2 regions of the Shewanella sp. T24-MNA-CIBAN-0130 genome follow, and region 2 is predicted to be linked to the other one. Evidence: riboswitches for the same ligand, from Rfam matches in the RefSeq annotation. Region 2 holds a riboswitch; the other holds the start of a gene.
What was found. A riboswitch is a leader RNA that binds a small molecule or an ion and turns the genes downstream of it on or off. The one in region 2 is predicted to bind lysine.

Region 1: another riboswitch for lysine. It lies ahead of lysC (lysine-sensitive aspartokinase 3); the one in region 2 lies ahead of AAEZ02_RS11615 (Na+/H+ antiporter NhaC family protein).

What each region holds. Positions count from the first base shown of each region.
Region 1 is NZ_JBEOPP010000033.1:24,753-37,309, reverse strand. It holds gene AAEZ02_RS13745 (phosphoenolpyruvate carboxylase) at 1-71, shown strand, start outside; gene AAEZ02_RS13740 (DUF7281 domain-containing protein) at 92-1,078, shown strand; gene AAEZ02_RS13735 (dicarboxylate/amino acid:cation symporter) at 1,396-2,655, shown strand; gene AAEZ02_RS13730 (tetratricopeptide repeat protein) at 2,797-3,984, opposite strand; gene AAEZ02_RS13725 (class 1 fructose-bisphosphatase) at 4,191-5,183, opposite strand; gene AAEZ02_RS13720 (S9 family peptidase) at 5,352-7,655, shown strand; gene arcA (two-component system response regulator ArcA) at 7,760-8,476, opposite strand; gene AAEZ02_RS13710 (DUF3293 domain-containing protein) at 9,152-9,595, shown strand; lysine riboswitch at 9,869-10,041, shown strand; gene lysC (lysine-sensitive aspartokinase 3) at 10,176-11,582, shown strand; gene AAEZ02_RS13700 (succinylglutamate desuccinylase/aspartoacylase family protein) at 11,902-12,557, shown strand, end outside.
Region 2 is NZ_JBEOPP010000025.1:19,038-31,594, forward strand. It holds gene AAEZ02_RS11575 (patatin-like phospholipase family protein) at 1-1,099, opposite strand, end outside; gene AAEZ02_RS11580 (proline--tRNA ligase) at 1,364-3,079, opposite strand; gene AAEZ02_RS11585 (acyltransferase) at 3,407-4,018, opposite strand; gene tsaA (tRNA (N6-threonylcarbamoyladenosine(37)-N6)-methyltransferase TrmO) at 4,023-4,811, opposite strand; gene rcsF (Rcs stress response system protein RcsF) at 4,925-5,320, opposite strand; gene AAEZ02_RS11600 (H-NS histone family protein) at 5,483-5,893, opposite strand; gene AAEZ02_RS11605 (electron transfer flavoprotein subunit beta/FixA family protein) at 6,328-7,077, shown strand; gene AAEZ02_RS11610 (electron transfer flavoprotein subunit alpha/FixB family protein) at 7,079-8,002, shown strand; lysine riboswitch at 8,395-8,612, shown strand; gene AAEZ02_RS11615 (Na+/H+ antiporter NhaC family protein) at 8,696-10,261, shown strand; gene AAEZ02_RS11620 (thymidine kinase) at 10,432-11,010, shown strand; gene AAEZ02_RS11625 (acyl-CoA dehydrogenase C-terminal domain-containing protein) at 11,114-12,557, opposite strand, start outside.

The DNA.
Region 1 (12,557 bases), on a different contig from region 2:
CCATAGGTAATCCCGATCCTGTGTATAACGGTAACTTCATTATTCATGATGTTGAACTTTGGCTAGCATAACTAAAAGTCAGTTACACATAATGGCCCGCGCTGCAAAGCAACGTTTGCCGCGTGTGCCTTTCAATGCTAGTTGGAAGACGTTATATCATCTGTGGCAAATAGGTGAGCCAGATGGCGCTGAAAAACACCTATATTTAACCTCTAGCGATTATATTTTACTGCGTGAAATGGCTCAAATTGATTCGGGTTTAGATATTCTCTCGCTTGATTTTGATATGGCCCGCCAGCAGATGTCACACCACAGTGCCAATGAAAAATACGCAAATATCAGCCCAGAAGCCGATTACGTATTAATCAAACTTTCCTCTAGGATTGCTCAAGCCCTAGTGGCTGATCCAGCGGTCGACTTAATGATGATGCATAATTGTTCACTGCGATTAAAAGTCGATAGTGCACTAGCACTTTGCCAGCGACTGAATATCGCTAATCTTATTGTGGTCGAAAACCTCGACAGCTTTGATAACCTGTTTGGCTATTCATTTGCGCCAGATTTACAGACAATCATCGACAATAGTATGGTGTTATATCGTGGTAGCCATCACTATTCTCCCGCAGGGCGAAAGCGCTTTTTACACTTAATTAACCCGACAAAAATACAGGTGATTGCCTTTACCGACTTGGATCCCGCTGGGTTAATGATCGCCAACACCCTAGATCATTGCCAACGTCTCATTGTGCCTCAATTAGCCCTCCGTGCACCGGCGACACTATTGGCGTTGCCGCAAATTAATTCAACGGCAGACTTTCATAAGCAGCATCGTCAGTTAGCTTATCTGACCAAGATATTGGCCGCTAACAACAATGTGGCGCCGATGACACATACTCATCAACCGCCTTTATCACATCAACATTCGCTTAGCTCATTGACCTATGATGATACTGCCAACGCCATAGGTTTATCAGCGGATTGGGACCAGCTAGTAGCTTGGGTTGTGCGTTATCACGTCAGTATTAAGCAACAGCACATGCAAGCAAAAAAGCTCGTATTGTCGTTACTGCACTTTTAGCCGCTATGATCATTGTTGACCATCAGCCATTAAGTACTCACCACTAATTAAGCACCATTGAACTTGTGTTAAGTGGGTTTTTACCACAGTTCAACACTCATCATTCAAGGTTTTATCATAGTCAACATTCTGTTTATTATGCTCTTTGTGGGTGTGTTCAATTAATACAGAGTATAAGTGGTCAGCTTTGTTCTAATGATGATTGAATTATCGGTGTCAATGTCTCAATATCACTGCGCTCGAATAATAAAACACACCTAGGATTGGGTGCAATAATAATAAATAGCAACCGATGTTGCATTTCGAAGGGAAAAAAAATGACAAAATCACTTTCAGCACGGATCTTTATCGGTCTATTTCTAGGGGTTGTGCTTGGCAGTATTGTGCAGTTTTTATTAGCCGATAATGCTTTTTTTGGTGGCACATTAGTGAGTCTGGCAAGTGGTGTCGGCACTATGTTTGTCAATATGATCATGATGCTAGTGGTCCCACTGGTGTTTGTGAGTATTGTCTGCGGTGTGTGTGAGTTACAAGATTTAAAAAGCTTTGGCCGTTTAGGTGGTAAAACCTTTGGCTTTTATATTATCAATACCATGATAGCCATTTTAGCTGCATTTACCGTCGCGATGGTATTTGAACCCGGTAAAGGGGTGGATATGTCGAGCAGCGGTTCGCTGGATATTACCGCGACAGAACTGCCAGATTTAATGTCGTTAATTGTCAGTATAGTGCCAAATAATCCTTTTTCAGCCTTCACCTCTGGCAATATGCTGCAAGTGATTTTTATGGCGCTATTAATAGGCGGCGTGATCAAATCATTGGGGCATTCCGTTGAGGGGGCGGTAAAAGGGTTTCAAACTGCCAATAAAATCATGATGCGCTTAATTTCGGTGGTAATGAGTTTAGCGCCATACGGGGTATTTGCCTTGATGTTTAAATTAGGTGCAACCTTAGAACCTGAAATTTTTGTCAGTGTTGTTGAATATTTAGTGCTTATTTTAGCCCTATTATTGATTTGGATTTTTATCGTATATCCATTTGCTGTCAGCCTATTCACCCCTATTTCAGCGAAAACGTTCAGAGAAAAAACCCAAGAACAAATACTATTCTCATTGTCTACCGCTAGCTCAAACGCCACTATTCCGGTAACCATGCGTACCCTTACTGACAAGCTAGGTGTGAGTCAAGCGGTGGCTGGTTTTGGTGTGCCACTGGGTGCAACCATGAACATGGGCGGGGTGTCGATTTACATTACTATTGCGATATTCTTTGTGGCTAACGCCTTTGGTATGCCAATCAGCAATGATCAAATCCCGTCGTTACTGTTTAGTGTGTTTTTATTGTCAGTGGGTGCAGGTGGTGTGCCTGGTGGTGGTATGGTGATGATTGGGGTACTGATTTACCAATTAGGCTTACCAGTAGAGGCATTTGTGATTGTCGCGGCATTAGATCGTATTATCGATATGGTATTAACCTCATGTAACGTGGTTGGTGATACTGCGGTATTAACCATTGTCGATCAAACTGAACAAGCGCATCAGCTTGAGACTGCAAAAATTGCAGCTGAGAAAGTATAAGATTCGTTTAGCTGTATTAATAAAATGGCCTGCATAGCAGGCCATTTTTATGTCTAAGGTGTTATGTTTAAAGTGTTATGTTTAAAGTGTTATGTTTAAGGTCTTATGTTTACGAACCTGTTGTGTCGAATATAGTAGATGCTATCTATGCTGCATTTTATTTTCTATCTTGGTCATAATCTTGAATGTAGACTTTTCTAAATTATCTAAACCGCGATGAGCAACTTGTTCATAAGAGCGATTAATATAGCGGTAAGCTTGTGGGTAGTTGAACTCAATCACCTCAAGTTCTGCCAATTCATTCAACGCCTGTGTTTGCCCGATGGGATAGTTCATCATTTGATGATATTCAATGGCTTTTTTAAACTGCTCCCTGGCTTTATCATTACGACCTATGCGCTGGTTTATCATGCCTGCAAGCTGTGAAATATAGCCCAATGTTAGCCAGTCTTTCACTTTAGCAGCATTGGTTTTTGCAATGGTAAGTACGCCTAATGCTTGTTCTATCCTGTCGGTTTCGGTGTAGCTTTGCGCTAATAACAATCTGAGTCTGGCTAGCTCTCGCTCATCTTGCTGATGTGTAGCTTGGTCGATTGCTGCTATCAATGTGGTATTAAGCTGTTCATATTGATGTTGCTGCAATTGGATGCTGGCCAGTAGACGCATGGCAACTAAGTTGTCGGGTGTGGAGTGTATGAGCTTGGATAAGTGCTGCTCAGCAGCCTTAGTGTCACCAAGTTGTAGCTGTGTCATTGCACTGAACAACAGCGGTGTACTATAGCGTGAATGGTATTGAGTTGCTGTCTTATTGTGTTGTGGGTTGTGTTGTGGATTGAGCTGCTGAGTAATCAAGCTTGATGTTGCTAATATAGCTTGCTCGATACTTGAAGCGTTAACGACGCCCGCTTCTGTATGATGCTGCTGATGTAATGTAAACGCTAATTGATATTGATTATTGGCGCTGGTAATACGGGATTCAATCACTAATCCCGCGCCGGAGACGGCCATTAATTGCTTAATATCGACAGCTTGGCTCAAGTGATCATTAGAGATAAGCGAGATGATATTGATAATATCTTCGGTTTGCAGTAATGGGTAACTAACACCGACATTTAGCTGATTGATAAGCACATCCATCGCGGCATAGGGATTCCATTGCGAGTCTGTGCTGCCTGTTGCCAGTTGCACTGGAAGCACTAAAATAGTGCCAGTTTCTATTGCTGGGGCTTTAGTGGGCATCAGATAAGCATAAGCACTCATGCTAATAAGCAGTAAAAGTAAAACCGCCGCAATATATTTATTTTTATTCGATGATCTGGCGGGCGGCATCGTTATAGTCCTTTATTAATACCCTTTCAATAACGTAGTGGGTATTTAAGTTATTGTAAAGAAATGCTTCTTTACTCTTGCCTAATGATTCAAATTTGTATTTTGGTTAACTGTGTTTATTCGCTTCAGTCAGATCATCAATGAGTTCAACTGCAGCGCAGAAATGAAAAAACCGCCAACAGGCGGTTTTTCTACAACATACTTAATTAATCAATTGATGGCTCTTCGCTGTAATCAATACCGTGGTAGCTTAAGCAAGTATCGACTTCGTTGGCACTGCCTAAAATTACCGCAACACGCTGGTGGATTGCCGTTGGCTGAATATCCAAAATGGTTTCATAACCCGTTGATGCTTTTCCGCCAGCTTGCTCAACCAGTAACGCCATTGGGTTCGCTTCGTACATTAAGCGCAATTTGAATGGTCTGGCTGGATTTTTGTTATCTGTAGGGTAGGTAAAAATACCGCCACGGCACAATACTCGGTGCACATCACCGACCATTGCCGCAATCCAACGCATGTTAAACGATTGCTCGCGTGGGCCTATTTCCCCGAGTAACAAATCAGCAATATAGGTTTGTATTGGCGCTTCCCAAAAACGTTGGTTTGACATGTTAATGGCAAACTCAGCCGTGTCTGGGGTGATCTGCACGTTATCGTCGGTCAGTAAAAATTCTTGGCTGTCGGGATCGAGAGTATAAAACTGAGTACCTTGGCCAGTGGTTAACGCCATCATGGTTGATGGGCCATACAATACATAACCCGCTGCCACTTGTTTACGCCCAGCTTGTAAAAAACTTTGCTCATTTAACTCTCCAGCGGGTGCGGGTAATACCGAGAAAATGGTGCCGACGAGTGAATTGATATCAATATTTGACGAGCCGTCGAGCGGGTCAAAACACACTAGGTACTCACCTTGAGTATTAACTTCAACCACGTAATCCTCTTCTTCTGAGGCTAAACCGCGAACATGGCCATCGGTTTTGAGAGCATTTTTAAGCATGTCATTGGTGATCACATCCAGTTTTTTCTGGGTTTCGCCTTGAACGTTTTCTTGATCGGTTGCGCCTAAAACGCCTGCTAAGGCGCCGCGCCGAACCGCAACACTAATGGCTTTTGAGGTGTCCGCTAAGGTGAATAATAATTGGGTTAAAGACGAGTTTACGGATTGTGCGCTAAGGGTTTGTGCCAAAGTCTGCATGGTATTTCCTATGACATGTGTGAGGTTTAAGGTCGATTTTGTACATTATTATGCAGCAAATCATACCCCACAATAGCGCTAATTTCAGCGATTGTTGTGTCGGGTTTTGGTTTTAGAGCAAATTAAGGCAAAATGTGGGCGGATTGAATTGCCCAAGGATTAATAATAATGACAACAACATGGAAGCATCATGCTTTAGCGGCAGTATCTGTCGTGCCACTTCTTTTTTCCAGCCCGGTTTTTTCAGTAACAGCAAACGTTAAAGGCAGCATTATGAACTCATCTACCACCGCGACATTGACTGCGATACCAGGTAATAATATGCCACTGACCATTGAGCGTATTCATGCGTCACCGGCATTAGCAGGTTCAAGTCCTCGTGGATTAGCCTTGTCACCTAATGGTAAGCGGGTGACTTATTTATCGAGTCGAGCTGATAACCAGCATTTCTATGATTTATGGCAAATGGATATCGCGACAGGTAAGCGCAGCGTGTTGATTAATGCGGAACAATTAGACGCAGGGGAATTGTCTGATGAAGAGAAAGCTCGCCGTGAGCGCCAACGTATTTATGGCCAAGGGATCATGGAGTATTTTTGGTCTGAAGACAGCCAACATATTTTAATTCCGGCTGCGGGTAAATTGTACTTATTTGATGTTCCAACGAATAACGTGGTTGAATTAGCCATTGGAGCAGGCTTTGCCACCGATGCGCGTTTGTCACCTAAAGGCCACTTTGTGTCGTTTGTACGCGATCAAAATTTATTTATATTAGCCCTAGACACACACAAAGTCAGTGCGTTAACGACCGATGGTAAAGGGCCGATTAAAAATGCCATGGCAGAGTTTGTCGCCCAAGAAGAAATGGATCGCATGACAGGATATTGGTGGGCGCCCGATGAGTCTGCTATTGCCTTTACTCGAATCGATGAAACGGGTGTTGAGTTAGTGACCCGTAATGAAATTTATGCCGACGGTATTAAATTAACCGATCAGCGTTACCCTTATGCTGGCAAAGCTAACGTTGAGATTGAGTTGGGAGTGGTTAGCTTAAAAGATCGAAGCATAAACTGGATTGATTTAGGCAAACAAAAAGACATGTATTTACCTCGTGTTGATTGGTTGCCAGACAGTCAACGGGTGTCATTTCAATGGCAAAGCCGCGATCAACAAACATTGGACTTACGCATAGCTTCGATAACCAAACCGAAACAAGTAACAACGGTGATCGAAGAACACAGTAACGCTTGGGTTAACCTAAACAATGACTTGCACTTTCTCAAGCAACAATCGGCCTTTATTTGGGGCTCTGAACGTGATGGTTTTCATCACCTGTACTTATTTGACTTACAAGGTAAGCAACTTAAACAGTTAACCCAAGGTGATTGGGCGGTCGATGCGCTTGAATTTGTCGATGAAGCCACGGGCTGGGTATATTTTAGCGGTCGTAAAAACAGCGTGGTCGAGCGTCATTTGTATCGGGTTAACTTGAAACAAGGTATGGACTCCATTGAGCGAATTAGCCAAGCATCAGGTATGCATGAGGCAGTATTTGCGGATAAAAAGCCGGTTTATTTAGATTACTTTAGTAGCTTACAGCAACCGCCACAAATAAGTTTACACAATGATACTGGCAAGCAGTTAGCTTGGGTTGAGCAAAATGAAATTGATAACAACCATCCTCTGTATGATTATGCGGGTTTATGGCAAATGCCTGAGTTTGGTCAAGTAACCGCTGAAGATAACCAAGCACTGCAGTATCGATTATTTAAACCGGTTCCTTTTGATGCAGCTAAACAGTATCCGGTTGTGGTCAGGGTATACGGTGGGCCGCATGCGCAGTTAGTGGTCAATAGCTGGAGCGAAGCGGATTATTTTACTCAGTATTTACTGCAGCAAGGTTATGTTGTATTCCAGTTAGATAACCGGGGTTCGGCTCATCGTGGTACTCAATTTGAGCATGTGATTTATCAAAATATGGGTGATGCGGAAGTGAGTGACCAAAAGGTCGGGGTAGATTACTTACGCAGTTTACCTTTCGTTGATGGTGATAACATTGCCATTTATGGCCACAGTTATGGCGGCTACATGGCGTTAATGAGTCAGTTTAAGGCGCCAGGTTATTTTAAAGCCGCTATAGCGGGGGCACCCGTAACCGATTGGCGTTTGTACGATACCCATTACACTGAACGTTATATGGGCAACCCAGAAACCAACAAACAAGGTTACGACGCCAGCAGTATTTTACCTTACGTCAAAGATTATCAGTCGGGCTTATTGATGTATCACGGCATGGCTGATGACAATGTACTGTTTGAAAACAGCACTCGAGTGTATAAGGCATTACAAGATGAAGGTAAATTGTTCCAGATGATGGATTACCCGGGGTCTAAGCATTCAATGCGCGGTGAGAAAGTACGTAATCATTTGTATAAATCATTAGCGGCATTTTTAGATCAACAGTTAAAATAAGCGATATATTTTTAAATGATTAGCTAAAAAGCAGACAATAAAAAACCAGGTGAGACCCACCTGGTTTTTTATTGCGGTTAACTTAAACGGTTAACTTAAGCGGATTAAGCTTCTAAGTCGCCACAAAAACGATAGCCTTCACCGTGAATAGTCGCGATGATTTCTGGCGTGTCAGGTAAGCTTTCAAAGTGCTTACGGATACGACGGATCGTCACATCAACAGTGCGGTCGTGGGGTTTTAACTCACGGCCGGTCATTTTTAGCAGTAAATCAGCACGAGTTAAAATCTTGCCTGGATTTTCAACAAAATGAAGCATCGCACGAAATTCGCTGCGTGGTAGCTTGTAAGATTCACCTTGTGGAGTAACCAAAGAGCGGCTATTAATTTCTAGGCTCCAGCCGTTAAAGCGGTAAAACTCAACAGAACCTTTTTCTTCGGTTTCCGCCGCCGCATTATTAACGCGAGTTAACAGGTTACGGGCACGGATCGTTAATTCGCGAGGGTTGAATGGTTTAGTGATATAGTCATCTGCACCAATTTCAAGCCCTAAAATTTTATCAACTTCATTATCTCGACCGGTCAAGAAAATAAGACCGATGTTATTAATTTCACGTAGTTCACGTGCTAATAATAAGCCGTTTTTACCTGGTAAGTTAATGTCCATAACAACAAGGTTTATCTTGTTTTCTTGCATGGCTCTATGCATTTCTGCGCCGTCATTGGCTTCGGTGACAACATAGCCTTCAGCTTCAAAAATACTGCGCAATGTATTACGAGTTACTGCTTCATCTTCAACAATTAAAATGTGCGGATTTTGCATAATATATACCTGATTTTATAAAATTCGATTCTAGCCACGGTGTGCTAATAGATTGCAATAGCGCGTTAACATATGCGCTATTATTCCGATATTTTTGGGTGTTTATCTATGTCTACCCTGAATTAAACACTCTCTATAAACTCGATGACGTAACGCTTAATGCGGGTTACTGAGTCTGCTTGCGTTAACTAATTGCCATTACGCTAAGGTACGCGTTTACACTTATGCATGATGGTGTAAAAAGTGGTGTAAAATTTGTTGCACCTAGGCTTACTTACTATGAATGCCATTTAGAAAGATAGTTCCTTCCTGTCGCAAACTTATTTAATCGTATTAATGTTTTATCAAATGTAGAACAAATTTAGTACGACTGTAAACTTTACATCAATAAATCTTCACGCTCACAACAATATATGCTGAGATTTTCAGGTGTATGTAGCCAACTTTGCTACAATGATTTAATAGTGCGTGATGCTATTGTACTCGTTTTAGGCATTTGTTAACAAATTAAATGTTAAAAAATTAATATAACAGTCAAGTATATAAAAGATTAATATTACTAAGTTGATAATAATAAATGATTTTTAAGTATTAAACTGGTGATTAGATCGCAAATCTTTTCGATATCTAACCTAATTGTTAGACTCATTTTGGCTTAATTAACGAAAAAATATTATGGAAAATGTTATCGATACATTGTGGTATGAATATCAAACGACTCATTTTTTGTTCACCCAACGCCTTTCTAATGATTTCCCATTTGCTATAGTTACCGCTCATAACCCCCGGGGGACTAGCCTCTCACCGAGTCAAAATCGTTTACTTGATCATCAGCTTCAATCTAAAATCCAACAGTATAATCGGCCCTATCGTGCCTTAATCGGTGCGGCCGCTGATTGGTCACATATGGAAAAAAGCTGGGCAGTTTTTATTGATAAAGAACAGGCTGTTGAGCTAGGAAGAGAGTTTAATCAACATGCAATTTATTACGTTAATCAAGGTTTGATATCTCTGGTTGCGTGTCTTGATACCATCAAACCTGACGTTGAAATGGGCGCATTTAATCAGCGATTACGGCTGGTTAATGAACTGCCAGAGATTAGTTTCTATACTGGATGAGCGCTGGGTTAATTTAGAGCGCTTAATCGCTACTGAATGTTTTGAGTCATTAATCGAGACAATAAAATATATATTGTCTCGATTAATTGCGTTATTTGGTTTTTTTTGCGTATATATTGGCTTTTTTCTAATATAGAACAATGACAGATCCGCTATCGCTACGACAGATTATCTAACAACAAAGATATTTTTATCAAAACAGTGTTTTTTTACTGGGTTTGTTGATTGACTTGTTAGGGCATTTGTTGCTATTTTCAACAGCTCTCCTTCGGGAGAAACAGAAGAGGAGCGTTAACTAGGTAGTAAGTGAGAGGATGCCAGTCCGATGACAACTTATGATGGAGATTAGCGCCGAGGTATCAGTTTGTTTGGCGAACATTGATATCGGTCGTTTAGGCTGAATCCTAACGATTGTCACCTTTTTTTGGTGGAGAGCTTCTGGTGATGATTGCTGTTTCCCTTCTATAAGGGTGCGTTATCTTAGCACCAGGCTCTTCGAACGTAGTGTGTTCGGAGCGTATATCATGTTAGTAAATCACGTCTTATTTTCTAGTCTTTGGCAAACTGCGGAGGCATCAGTATGAGCATTATCTCTGAAACTGTTGTTCTTGAAACCGTGGTGCCTGAAATAGCCACATCAGAATTAGTCGTAGCCAAATTTGGCGGTACGTCGGTTGCTGATTACGCCTCTATGAGTCGTTGTGCCAATATTGTCTTGGCTAACCAAGCCACTCGTCTCGTGGTGGTGAGTGCCTCCAGTGGTGTCACCAATTTATTAGTTGAGCTGACTCAAGCTAATGTCAACGATGAACGACGACTAGTACTCCTTAAGCAAATTGCTCAAATTCAATATGCGATTCTCGATGAATTAGGCCGTCCACAAGACGTGGCGGCCAGTATTGATAAAATTCTGAGCCGAATGTCAGTATTAAGTGAATCGTTAGAACTTGATCGCAGCAAAGCGATTATGGACGAATTGCTGTCAACGGGTGAGCAATGTTCATCGATTTTATTTTCAGCGGTTATTCGGGAAAAAGGCACCGCTTCAAATCATTTCGATGTGCGTCAGGTGCTGCGTACCGACAGCTATTTTGGCCGTGCAGAACCACAGATTGAAGTCATTTCAACGCTTGCTGGTGATTTTTTAAAACCCTTACTTGCTCGTTATATCATTGTCACCCAAGGATTTATTGGAGCTGATGACAGTGGCCGAACCACAACATTAGGCCGTGGTGGCAGTGATTATTCGGCGGCATTACTGGCTGAAGCGCTCCGTGCCACAGCGGTTGAAATTTGGACCGATGTCGCCGGTATTTATACCACTGATCCACGGCTTGCCCCTAATGCGCGTCCCATTGCCGAAATTAGCTTTAATGAGGCGGCTGAGATGGCCACCTTTGGCGCTAAAGTATTGCATCCCGCCACCATTTTACCGGCTGTGAGACAAAAAATTCAGGTGTTTGTGGGATCAAGTAAAGCCCCTGAAATGGGCGGAACTTGGATCCGCCATCAAGTAGACGATACCCCAGTATTTAGAGCTGTGGCATTGCGCCGCGATCAAACATTACTTAACTTGCATAGCTTACAAATGTTACATGCTCAGGGTTTTTTAGCAGAAACGTTTGCGACTTTAGCTCGACATAAAATTTCGGTGGATCTCATTACCACCTCTGAAGTTAACGTGGCATTGACCTTAGATAAAACCGGTTCTGATTCGAGCGGACACGGCTTGTTAAGTGAGTCATTATTGCAAGAGTTATCGCAGCATTGTGGTGTTCGCGTCGAAGAGAACTTAGCCTTAATCGCCATTATAGGTAATCGTATTGCATCGACTGCGGGTGTTTGTAGTCGCGTATTTAAGGTGCTGGAAAACCATAATGTAAGGATGATTTGCCAAGGCGCCAGCCCACATAATTTATGTGTCCTAGTGGCAGAGTCGGAAGCGGCGCAAGTGGTTAATGCCTTGCATCAAAATCTGTTTGAGTAATACCAATCCTATTAAATATGCGATCTTTCAGCGGGAGTTCAAAGTGCTGTAGGCAAGGCAGATGATTGAAGCGAATAGTTATTCTCGGTAACAAGCTCCTGCGTTACTCTACCTCCAGCATCCATGCCGTCGTATTTTGAAAATATCTAACGAAGCATAAAGTACTTTGAAACCCGCCAGAATGGAGTCTCTCAGGTATTCCACTTCTGTGTTGCATCGATTTAAAAGGGAACAACCATTTCTACATCAATGCGCCTTGAATTGAAAAACCTGAGAGACTCTGAACTGACCAGATATTTAATGAGATTGGTATCATCATATGACTAAAGCAATACAATCGTCAGTGCAGGTCGGAGAACTGGCGACGGGGCAAGCATTGACCGTGCCGTTATATACATTCTCTGGCAGTGAGTTGTTTTCGCCCAGCGTTTATATTCAGGCCAATGTTCATGGTGCCGAAGTGCAGGGAAATGCAGTGATTTATCAACTGATGACCTTGTTAGAAGGTTATCAAGTACTAGGTGATATTACGCTTGCGCCATTGGCCAATCCATTAGGGATTAATCAAAAGAGTGGTGAGTTTACCTTAGGACGGTTTGATCCGATAACTGGGGTGAATTGGAACCGAGAGTATTTTGATCACAACATCAAGGTGCAAGCTTGGTATACCGAGCATCAACATTTAAACGATAATGAACTGTTTCAGGCTTATCGTTCAATGTTGGTTGGAGCTTGTCAGGCTCGATTGGAGCTCCCTTTTGGGCTCTCTACCGGTCATCGGTTGGCTGTGAGTTTACAAACCATGGCACATCAAGCAGATATAGTGCTTGATTTACATACTGGGCCTAAGTCGTGCAAGCATTTGTATTGCCCTGAGTATGATGCGGATGCGGCGAGATTTTTTTCGATCCCATACACGCTGATTATGCCTAATAGTTTTGGCGGAGCGATGGATGAAGCCACGTTTTGTCCATG
Region 2 (12,557 bases):
TCTCATCTATTCTATCCATTGCATCTTGATAACCCAAATCAATCAAGGTTGTGGTATAGCTTTTTTCGAACAATAGATATGAGACGATACTTGAATCTGACTGTCGATTAATGCCAAAAAACTTCAATAAGATTTTGATTGCAAATGGCATGTCATCATAAAATCGATCCGCAATTCGGCTGAGATCTTGACTGGGCTTTATGACCAATGTCTCTATATGGCGAAGATTTAATGAGTCACGTCCTTCTTTCGACATGAATGACAATGTTTGATTTTCTCTCTGTAACCTTTCTAAATCACTGTTTAATGTATCCGAAAAAATCGTGTCTAATAAATGTCCTCCTATTGTTGCTGTTTTAGGATGATATTCAAACTCGATAGGGACATTTTTGTGTGGACTTTCTAAATTAATAACAAATATTTTATTGGCACCAAGGTGGACCGGACTTGATAAGGGAGAGAGTTGATGGACTGACCCATCGCAATAATAAGCCTGATTAAGTTTAATTGATGGAAAGACCATTGGGATAGCAGAGCTTGCGAGTAAATGCTCAGTATTTAATAAGCTGCGAATACCACTTCGTTTAGCACTTTGCCAATTTTCAATGTGTTTATTGCCCTGATAAAAACTATATGATCGTGAATTGTTATAACTCGAGGCGTCGACACTTATTGCCTTGAGTGCATCGTTACTGATGTTGCGGTCGATTCTTTTAAAATCGATAAGTTTATCCAATAATTCACGTAATGGTTGATTATCAAGTAGGCTTGCTGCGTCCGTACTCACCTTGTCGTCTTGTAAGCCTTTGATTGCCATTCGGCCCAAATGTCTTAACACTTGGGGGATGGAAGCCCGATAGACTTTATGGGTTTCAAAATGACGCCACACCCAATCCAGTTTTTTTATGCCCAAATGGAAGCAAGATGCGTGGGTTGCCAGAGATGTTGCGTTAATGGCTCCTGCCGATGTCCCGCAAATGATATCAAATGGGACATTATGGTTGCGTGGGTAAAACTGCACTAGCGCTTTCAATACGCCTATTTGATACGCAGCTCTTGCCCCACCGCCACCTAAAACTAATGCTGTTGATACTGACAATATCTATCCTTAATGTTTTAAATGTACTTATTTTTAGTATGAATTCTTTTTCGAGTTTATACCAGTTACCAATAAGTCGACTATGCTATTTATCGTCTGTTTCTCATCTTAATGCGAGTAAGCAGTCTATGAGTAAACAGTAAGCATTAAGCATTGAACATTAAATATTACTGATCAAAAAGGTATCATCTGTTTTTCTTGAAGCAATAAAAAAACGCACCATAAAGTGCGTTTTTAAAATGTATTGTTGTTAATTATTCAGGGTTAACCTTTAGCGGCCTTGGTTAAAAACGCCACAATCTCATCAAATGGGATATCTTGTTTCTCACCAGTACGACGATTTTTGTACTCAAATACGCCAGCATCGATATTGCGGTCGCCAATAACCACAACATGGGGTAAACCGATTAATTCCATATCAGCAAACATAACACCAGGACGTTCTTTACGATCATCCATTAATACTTCAATACCGGCATCCGCTAAGTCTTGGTAAAGTTTTTCAGCGATGTCAGCAACGCGATGGGATTTATGCATATTCATGGGTAAAATACCCACCGTGAATGGTGCAATTGCTTCTGGCCAAATAATGCCGCGATCATCGTTGTTTTGCTCAATGGCAGCAGCCACAATACGGCTCACGCCGACACCATAACAACCCATCAACAACACCTGTGCTTTGCCGTTTTCATCTAACACTGTGGCATTCATTGATGTAGAGTAACTTGTTCCTAACTGGAAAATATGGCCGACTTCAATACCACGAGCCATTGCATAAGTACCAAGGCCATCTGGGGTCGGTTCACCTTCAACCACATTACGAATGTCAGCAGCGGTTGCTAAAGGGAAATCTCGCTCCCAGTTGATACCGAAATAATGCTTATCTTCAGCGTTAGCACCTGCGGCAAAATCGCTCATCACAGTAACACTGTGATCAACAATAATCGGCATAGTTAAGCCGACAGGTCCGATAGAACCAGGACCTGCGCCAACGGCTTCTCGAATTTCAGCTTCTGATGCAAATTCAAATGGCGATGCGACTAATTCAAGCTTGTCGGCTTTGACTTCGTTAAGTTCATGATCGCCACGGATAACTAATGCCACCAATGGTGCTTCTTCAGTCGCGCCTTTAACAATTAAGGTTTTAACTGTTTGGGTGATGACGACATTAAATTGCTCAACCAATTCGGCAATTGTTTTTGCGTTAGGTGTCGCGACCAACGTCATTGCTTCAGTTGGCTCTGCGCGTGTTTGGGTTGGCATAGGTGATTCAGCTTTTTCAATGTTAGCGGCATAGTCGCTGCCCGTTGAATAAGCGATTAAATCTTCACCACTGCTTGCGAGCACATGGAATTCATGCGACATGCTGCCACCAATAGAGCCCGTATCAGCTAGTACAGGGCGGAACGATAAGCCCATACGAGTCAGTATATTGCTGTATGCGGTATGCATTGCATGGTAAGTACTGTCCATGGTTTGTTGATCTAAATGGAAAGAATAGGCATCTTTCATCAAGAATTCGCGCGCGCGCATGACGCCAAAACGTGGACGTACTTCATCACGGAATTTGGTTTGTACTTGGTATAGTGTTAACGGCAGTTGTTTGTATGAGTTTAGCTCTTTACGGACTAAATCGGTGATCACTTCTTCATGGGTTGGTCCCAATACAAAGTCACGATTATTACGGTCTTGGAAACGCAATAACTCAGGACCAAATTTGTCCCAACGGCCTGTTTCAACCCATAGATCAGCAGGTTGTACTAACGGCATTAATATTTCGATAGCGCCTGTTTTGTTCATTTCTTCACGAACAATAGCTTCAACTTTACGTAATACACGTAAACCTGACGGAAGCCAAGTGTAGAGACCTGAAGCATTACGACGGATCATACCGGCACGTAACATTAACTGATGACTAACCACCTCTGCATTTGCAGGGGTTTCTTTTTGTGTTGAAAGCAGGTACTTGTTAACTCGCATTCCCAATGTCCAAAATAGTTACTATGAATGAGCATCATTTTAGCACCTGCTTCAATGATGTCACCTGCTAATTCGACTCAAAAGTAGGCTTTGTGGTGCTTTAATGGCGGGATATTATTATTTAACTTCCGCGCCGGATAATAAACGGTTATCAAACCACTCTTTGTCCTGCTATCTGTGTTGTATTCACGTAGACGTTAAATTGCTATAGGCACGCTATTGACGCATCAATGCGCCTTGTTGGTAAACAAATGGAAAGTTTGATATTGCAGACTTGAAGTCAATCCGTTTTTGTCGATTTAGCTCATCTTCTATTCCAATTTGAGGTTATTTTTTACGTCTATCGCCAATGACTCGGGCAGGATTACCAGCAACAATGGCGTAGTGTGGAACATCTTTTGTGACAATGCAGCCCATACCAATAACAGCATGATCCCCAATGGTCACACCGTCAACAATGCCTGCTTGAGCGCCAATCCATACATCTTGGCCAATCACGACACCTTTTGATGTTGCGGGTTGTTGATAAACGGGGGTGTCGGGTGACATGCCATGATTAAAGGCATATATAGTCACGTTATTAGCTATGCGGGTTTGGCTGCCAATTTTGATGCCGTTGCGGCCGCCATCTAAGCTACAACCATGATTAATGGCCACTTCATTGCCTAGGGTGATTGGACCATGCATAAACACTTCGGCGGCAATCATGCATTGATCTCCAATGCTGATGTCTCTACTGGGTTCGGCAAAAAGCTGAGCTTGTGGCGCTATAAAGCATTGTTCACCAATATGAATGGTTTCAAGCTGACGCAACCGCTGCTGAATGTCATCTTGCCAGGGCTTTGCCCATGCTAAATGTTTTGTTTTAAGCGAAAAATACAGCCATGGCATCCATGACAAACGTTTTTTGTGTTGAGCTTGGTAATCAATGTCTGTCATTGGCTTAATCCTTTAATAATGTCACTTTGGTCGGTTTAAGCTCTAATACTTCGATACCTTGAGAAGTGATATGCCAAAAAATATCTAAATCGTACAATGCAACTTGATATAATTTGGGGTCATCTTTATTTTTTTTATAAGCGGGTCGCGGGTCTTGAGATAATACCCCGTTAATTAATTCGGCTAAGCCTTGGTATTGTTCTATAGCAGCATATTGAGCTATTTGTGTCAGCGCTATTGCGGTATAAGTTACCGCAATAAGTACGGGAGCATCTTGGGCTATGCCGCTTTTTGCATCGACAATGGCATCAGAAAAAGGAATATACGGTTTAATATCAATGATAGGAGTACCGTCTAATAAATCCATCCCCGATATTATTAAACAGACTTTACCTTTGCGTTGAACCACGCCATGGAGTTTGACCACTGACTGGCCAATACCATTGGGGCGAAACGTTGAGCGTGTGGCAAATACGCCCAATTTTTCATTACCACCTAAACGGGGAGGGCGTACCATCGTTTTCCAGCCTTGTGCTATATTTTCATGGAAACAAAATAATAACCATAAGTGCGAGTTTTGTTCTATCCCTCTGACGGCATCAATGTGATTAAAAGCAGGTTCAAATTCAATATAACCAACCACATCGACTAAGCCGGGCTGACGCGGAATACCAAACTTTTGTTTATAAGGTGTTCGGCATATTGCAACAGCATTTAATTGGCTGCTAAATGGAACGCGAGATCTGTTATTTATAGGATCTGTTTGACCGTGTTGATCGTTACCTTGTGTCATGCAATACCTGGATTAAACATAAAAAGGAAATCAGACATAAAATATAAAAAATCTTGATGAGTATTATATGGGCACTCATCATTTACAGGCTACCAATATATTATATTGAGTTATTATTTTTCTGTAGGCGTTTTAATGGCTTGACCTACGCATAGTGCACGACTAAAACAACTGGTGTCCGCTTCTGCAAGAATAAAGCAACTTTTAACCACGAATCCATTAGCGCCCAAATCGGCTGCTGCTCTTCTAGCATTAGTACGTGCAACGGCCATTTGTGGCGGTGCATCTTGGCTGCTTTCTTGACAGGCTTCACCTTCAACTAAGCCTAATACTGCAAACGGTCCTTTTGGTAGTTGGTTACCTTCGTATAATTGGACATCACTGGCTTTAAAGTAATCATTGATATTTTTACTGTCTAAATTACTTTTGAATGTGTAATCACTTGCACAAGCACTCAATAATAATGCGATACCGGAGATAATAAAAATAGGTTTAAGAGGAAAAGTCATAGCCGTAACCTTCTATTAATGGGAAATGGATCAACAAGGGTGAGTTTACCTTGTCTGATGGCGATGATAAAGCGATTAAAGGCCATAAAAAAAGAGCTTACCGAAGTAAGCTCTTTTCAAATTTAAGGGGTAATTGTGTTGTTAACCATTAAGTCAGAAAAATTATTCCATACCAGGAATTAAAAATTCAGCCATGTTCTTTCCGCTATCAACTTGTTGTTTGAATACGGTTGGCATACGCCCTTGACCAGTCCATTGAATTAATTTGTCATCAATGGTGATTTGATATTTTGGTGGACGTGGCGCACGTTTTTTGGTCGACGTTTTAGCTGAAGAGGTAACTTCACCTAAATCTTCAATTGATAAACCACTGTTTTGAATTTGGGCAAGAATTTCAGCAATACGTGCATTACGCTCAGCATTAGCTTCGAGTTCTAATTTCTCTTCTTCTTGACGTTCGGCAATAATTTTTTCTAATTTTGCAGCGGCTTCACGCAAATCATCAAGCGACAATTCTTTTACTGCAGCTTTAAAACGGCGACCGTGGGTTAATATGTGTAAAAAGTCACTCATGATATGTAGTTTCCTAATGATTGATTTATAAAAATAAACAGTTATAAGATATAAAGTTATTAACGTTTCAGTGCCACTGATGGTTTATTTAGTCGTTATTCTTAATCTAAATCAGATATAAATCAGATTATTTGTCTAATTATTACCAATACAGCTAAATAAATACTGAATATAGATGTAATAATAGAAACTATTTGGCATTGAATCAAATTAAATTATCTGTTTATGAAATAAAATTTAACTCAGCGTTCTCATTAAGCCCTAATTCAACTCTGTTTGTTTAGTTTGATTGCCACCATAACAACAAAAAATATGTAAACAAGCGTTTGACTTTGATTGACGTTCACGTTAACAGAACGTAAAGTTAACCCATCTTGCATTGGCAAACGCCAATGTGTTGTCCAAATGCATTGAAGGTGTAGGAAGGAAACCCTATGAAAGTATTGGTGCCAGTTAAACGCGTAGTCGATTCCAATGTGAAGGTCAGAGTAAAAGCTGACAACACAAGTGTTGATATGACAAACCTTAAAATGGCGTTAAACCCATTTTGCGAAATTGCGATAGAAGAGGCTGTTCGCTTAAAAGAAGCCGGTATTGCTACTGAAGTTGTGGTAGTGAGTGTTGGTTCTAAAGCGGTGCAAGAACAATTAAGAACAGCAATGGCATTAGGTGCAGACCGAGCGATTCATATTGAAACCGATGAAGAGCTAGTGCCGTTGTCTATAGCAAAGCTTTTAAAAGCGGTGCAAGAAAAAGAGCAAGCGCAATTAATTATTTTTGGTAAGCAGTCAATTGATGGCGATAACAATCAAACTGGACAAATGTTAGCGGCTTTAACTGATATGCCACAAGCAACATTTGCATCAGAAGTCAACGTTGAGGGTGATATTGTTACGGTTATCCGTGAGGTAGATGGTGGGTTACAAACCTTAAAAATGCCATTACCTGCGATTGTTACGGTTGACTTACGTTTGAATGAGCCTCGTTATGCTTCATTACCTAATATTATGAAGGCTAAGCGTAAGCCATTAGAGATAATGACGGTAGCAGATCTTGGTGTGAGCTTAAAGACACATCAAACGGTACTAAGCGTTACGCCTCCTGTTGAGCGTAAAGCAGGCATCATGGTGTCTTCTGTTGAAGAGCTAGTTGATAAGTTAAAAAATGAAGCGAAGGTGATCTAATATGACCATTTTAGTATTAGCAGAACACGATAATATCAGTCTGAAAACTGATACGGCTAAAGTGGTTAGCGCTGCTGCAGCCATTGGTGGTGATATTCATGTATTGGTTGCTGGTGTTGATTGTTCTGCCGCGGTAAGTGCAGCACAAAGTTTAGCGGGTGTGAGTAAAGTCTTAGTAGCAGATGCGGCATTATATGGTGCTCAATTAGCTGAAAATGTTTCAAAACTGGTCGTTGAAATAGCGGCGGATTACGAATACATTTTGGCTGCGGCTTCGAGCGTAGGTAAAGATACCTTACCTCGTGTGGCAGCATTATTAGACGTTGCTCAGATTTCTGAAGTGATTGAAGTGGTAAGCAGTGACACTTTTGTACGCCCTATTTATGCTGGTAATGCACTTGCTACAGTTCAGAGCTTGGATGCCAAGAAAGTCATGACTGTGCGCTCAAGTGCCTTTGATGCTGCGGCCTCAACAGGCAGTGCTGAAGCGATAAACTTAAGCCAAGCAATTGATGCCCGCACTGAATTTGTATCTCAATCGTTAACTGAATCAGTCCGTCCTGAACTCGGTAATGCAGGCATTATTGTGTCTGGTGGCCGTGGCATGGGTAACGGTGAGAACTTTGCTTTATTAGAGCAATTGGCAGATAAACTAGGCGCGGCTGTTGGCGCATCTCGTGCGGCTGTGGATGCTGGTTTTGTGCCAAACGATTTACAAGTGGGTCAAACGGGTAAGATTGTCGCACCTGACTTGTATATTGCGGTAGGTATTTCTGGTGCGATTCAACATCTTGCCGGTATGAAAGATTCAAAAGTGATTGTAGCGATTAATAAAGATCCAGAAGCACCTATTTTTCAAGTGGCTGATTATGGACTGGTTGCCGATTTATTTGAAGCGGTACCAGCACTGAATAATCTCGTATAATCGGGCTTAAATTAGAGAGATGCGAGTTGATCTAGTCAGCAATGGCTACTGATGTAGAAGTGTTATTGAGCGTCTTGTCGATTGATTCTAAAAGGTTTCTACTCATAAGGTAGAAACCTTTTTATTGGATTACTTTTGGATTATTACTGGATCTATCCTGATCTTGAAAAGAGGTTTCTGTCCAAATGTCGACGCTTGTATGCCGTTGCTATTTCTGTGCCCGTTACGCTAGCGTGTGTTTTATGTAAAAACGTTACATTAATGCTAAGAGGTTGTAGTTTAAATTGGTGTTATTGTTATTTGCACTTCCGTTAAGTGTTTTTTTACTGGCATTGCATATGCTACTTATGGTTGTATGTTCGCGCTGTTTGTAATGAGCTTTAAGTGCAAACAACAAAAGTAGAGGTGCGTTGCATAAAAGTCATGTTGAATTGGGTGATGCCAATAATTCAACATAAAAGGATGCAATGCCGAAGCAAATGGGTCTATCAAGCGCATTTGTTGGGGCAGTTCTTGAAAGGGACTGCACTGTCATGGTGTTTTTTATCGATAAGATAAAAATAATGATATTCATATTAAATGGGTATTGCTGTGGAGTGCTACTAGTAAGTTGTGCATATGCTTTCTGTGTATGCTTAGTCTTATTTCTAGTGTTGCTTCATTCGTATCCAGCGAAGACATAAATTAACTATTATGATGACAAGTTATGCCGATTCGGCTCTTTCTGTATTGCCTCCTCTTGTGGCAATTACGTTAGCCATTTTAACCCGTAAAGTTTTATTATCCTTAGGTTTAGGTATTATTTTTGGTGCCTTATTACTCACTCAGTTTTCGCTGGTTGGAACGGGTGAGTATATCGTGCAAACCGCTAGCCAGCTTGTCTGGAAAGACGGTGAGCTGAGTTCATGGAATGTTTATATTCTAGGGTTTTTAATTGTACTTGGGATGATCACTGCGCTGATCACCGTGAGTGGATCGGCTCGAGCGTTTGCCGATTGGGCCAAACTGCGCATTCGTAATAAGCGTGATGCAAAGTTAATGACCATTTTTCTCGGTTGTGTAGTCTTTATTGATGATTACTTCAACAGTTTAGTTGTGGGTTCTATTTCTCGACCTATTACAGACCGATATCATATTTCACGCGCTAAACTCGCCTATATTCTTGACTCTACAGCAGCTCCTATTTGCGTTATTTCTCCTGTATCGAGCTGGGGTGCATATATTATTGCGCTCATTGGCGGTATTTTAACGGCACATGGTTTTGCTGATTCTGGTCATCTAAGTGTGTTCATTCAAATGATCCCAATGAACTTTTATGCGTTGTTCTCGTTACTGTTATTAGTGTGTGTGGCGATTTTTGGCTTAGATGTGGGTCCAATGCGCCAGCATGAATTGAATGCACTTCGAGGTAACTTATTTGATGAATCAAAAGGCAAGCCACCTGGCGCCGTGACCGATTTACCGGAAGCTGACACCGGTAAAGTGATTGGGTTGTTTTTACCTATCGCCATATTAGTGTTTGCGACCGTTTACTTTATGGTTTCCAGTGGCGCTGAGGCATTAGTAGCCAAAGACCAAGTGTTTAGTGTGTTAGGCGCATTCGAAAATACAGACGTCAGTTTTTCTCTATTTTTTGGATCTTTAGTGGGATTGATTGTCACCGTATTGTTAGCGTTCCAGCAGAAAGTTGAGCTGTCTATGCTGTTCAAAGGAATGTCTGTTGGTGCACGTTCAATGCTACCTGCAATTTACATTTTATTATTTGCTTGGACTATTTCCAGCGTAATTGGTCAGCTTGAAACCGGTAAGTACATGGCCAGTTTGGCTACTGACAACATTCCATTTGCTTTGTTACCAGCAATGTTATTTTTATTAGCTGGTATTACCGCATTTTCAACCGGAACGAGTTGGGGCACCTTTGGCATTATGCTACCGATAGCGGCCGATATGGCGATGGGCAGTGATAGCACTATGATGTTACCTATGCTGGCAGCGGTGCTTTCTGGTGCTGTATTTGGTGATCATTGTTCGCCTATTTCAGACACCACGATTTTGTCATCAACCGGAGCCAGTTGCCATCATATTGACCATGTTGTGACTCAGTTGCCTTATGCACTTATTGCGGCCTTGGTTAGTTTAGTGGGTTATATCGTACTTGGTTTTACCGGTTCATTAATGGCCGGGCTTGTTTGTTGCTCGATATTATTTGTGATCAGTATTGTGATCCTGCGCTTTTGGGCTAGAAAATGCGCGATATGAATAAGGTTGCTTTTTGTAAATGATGGTCTTGTTCAGCTGAATGGCCTCACTTTGTGTCACATCGAAAAAATGGCGTATGGGTAACGAATACGCCATTTTTGTTTTTCATTACGATGCTAGAAAAGGTAATATGGACGATATTATCTGGCTAAACATTAGGACGCTTAACTTTGGCGCAACTGTATTTTTATTATTCGGCGATGAATGCCGGTAAATCAACGTCATTACTGCAGTCTTCTTATAATTATCGTGAGCGCGGTATGCACACGTTAGTGATGACGGCATCAATAGATAATCGTTATGGTGTTGGTAAAGTGGCATCGCGTATTGGTATTGAAACTGAGGCACAGGTGTTCGGTAGCACCGATAATTTAACTGAGTTAATTTCGACTTCGAATCATGAGCAAAAAATTCACTGTGTATTGATTGATGAATGTCAGTTTTTAAGTAAAGCCCAAGTCAGGCAGATAACACATGTTGTAGATAACCTCGATATCCCGGTGTTATGTTATGGCTTGCGCAATGATTTTCAAGGTGAATTGTTTACGGGTAGTCATTACTTATTAGCGTGGGCAGACAAGCTAGTCGAACTGAAAACCATTTGTCATTGTGGCCGTAAAGCCAACATGGTGGTTCGCCTTGATCATGAAGGTAATCCAATGCGCGAAGGTGAGCAAGTTGAGATTGGCGGTAATGAAAGTTACGAGTCGGTTTGCCGTAAACATTTTCGCGAATTTTTGTGGGATTAACACTTAATTACTGCGACAGAATAAAATAAAAACCGCTTCAATGGATATTGAAGCGGTTTTTTTTAGGATTTTTTACGGTTGTTTTGACAGCATCATACCGTGATTAAAAGTCGGCTTCTGCGAAATCGACAATATCGGCGCTACTAGACTCAATTTGTTTGCGTAGGCTGCGAGTTTGGCTGCCCCAGTAGCTCATGAAGAATTTTGCCGTATTAAGCTTAGCTTGATAAAACTCGGCTTCTTCAGTGCCAGCCTCTAATGCGGCCAATGATGTTGCCGCCACACGGGTCCACATCCAAGCGAGTGCGGTAATTCCAAAGAGTTGCATATACGGCATTGATGCTGCGCCAATAAGGTCTGGGTTTTTGCTGGCTGATTGCACTATAAAGCCAGTGGCTTTTTCAAGATCGCCCGCCGCATCCATTAACCCTGCAATATAAGGCTTCATGGCTTCGTTGCTAGCGTTTTCTTGAATTAACTGTTTCACCATGCCCGACCATACCGTTAATGCTGCGCCTTTGTCGCTCAGTAATTTTCGGCCAACTAAATCGAGAGCCTGTACGCCATTTGTGCCTTCGTAAATCATCGCGATACGAATATCACGCACATACTGCTCCATACCCCATTCATTAATATACCCATGCCCGCCATAAACCTGCTGGGCATCAACACAAGCTTTAAAGCCTTGGTCGGTGACAAAGCCTTTAACAATAGGCGTAAACAAGGCGGCAAGTGCATTAGCTTGTTTAGCTTTTTCAGGGTCTGCATGACGTTCTACTTGGTCAAGCCATAACGCCTGTTGGCCCATTAGCGCACGTGTACCTTCATTGAAAGACTTTTGTGATAACAACATACGTCGAATGTCACCATGCACTAACAAAGAGTCTGCGGCTTTCTCAGGTTGTTTAACACCACTTAAGGCGCGGCCTTGAATACGATCTTTGGCATAGACCAATGCATTTTGGTAAGCAATATCGGATACGCCTAAACCTTGAATACCGACACCTAAACGCGCTTGGTTCATCATGGTGAACATGGCTTTTAAGCCTTGATGCGCTGCGCCAACTAATTCGCCTATTGCGCCGTCAAAATGCATTACACAAGTCGAGTTGCCGTGAATTCCCATTTTATGTTCAAGGCCTGTCGCACTCAGAGTGTTTGCTTCGCCTAGGCTGCCATCGGCATTGACTAAAAACTTAGGCACTGCGAATAACGAAATCCCTTTAACGCCTTCTGGCGCATCAGGCAGGCGAGCTAATACTAAGTGAATAATATTTTCGGCTAGATCATGATCACCAGATGATATAAAAATTTTCTCACCACTAATGGCAAAAAGCTCATCACCGGCTGGGACAGCCTTGGTGCGAAGTAACGCTAAATCGGTACCAGCATGGGACTCGGTTAAGTTCATGGTGCCGGTCCACTCGCCACTGACTAGCTTGGCTAAGTACTTTTGCTTTAATGCATCACTGCCGTGCACATGAATAGCCGAATAAGCACCATGGGTTAACCCTGGATACATAGCAAAAGCCATGTTAGTAGCCGTT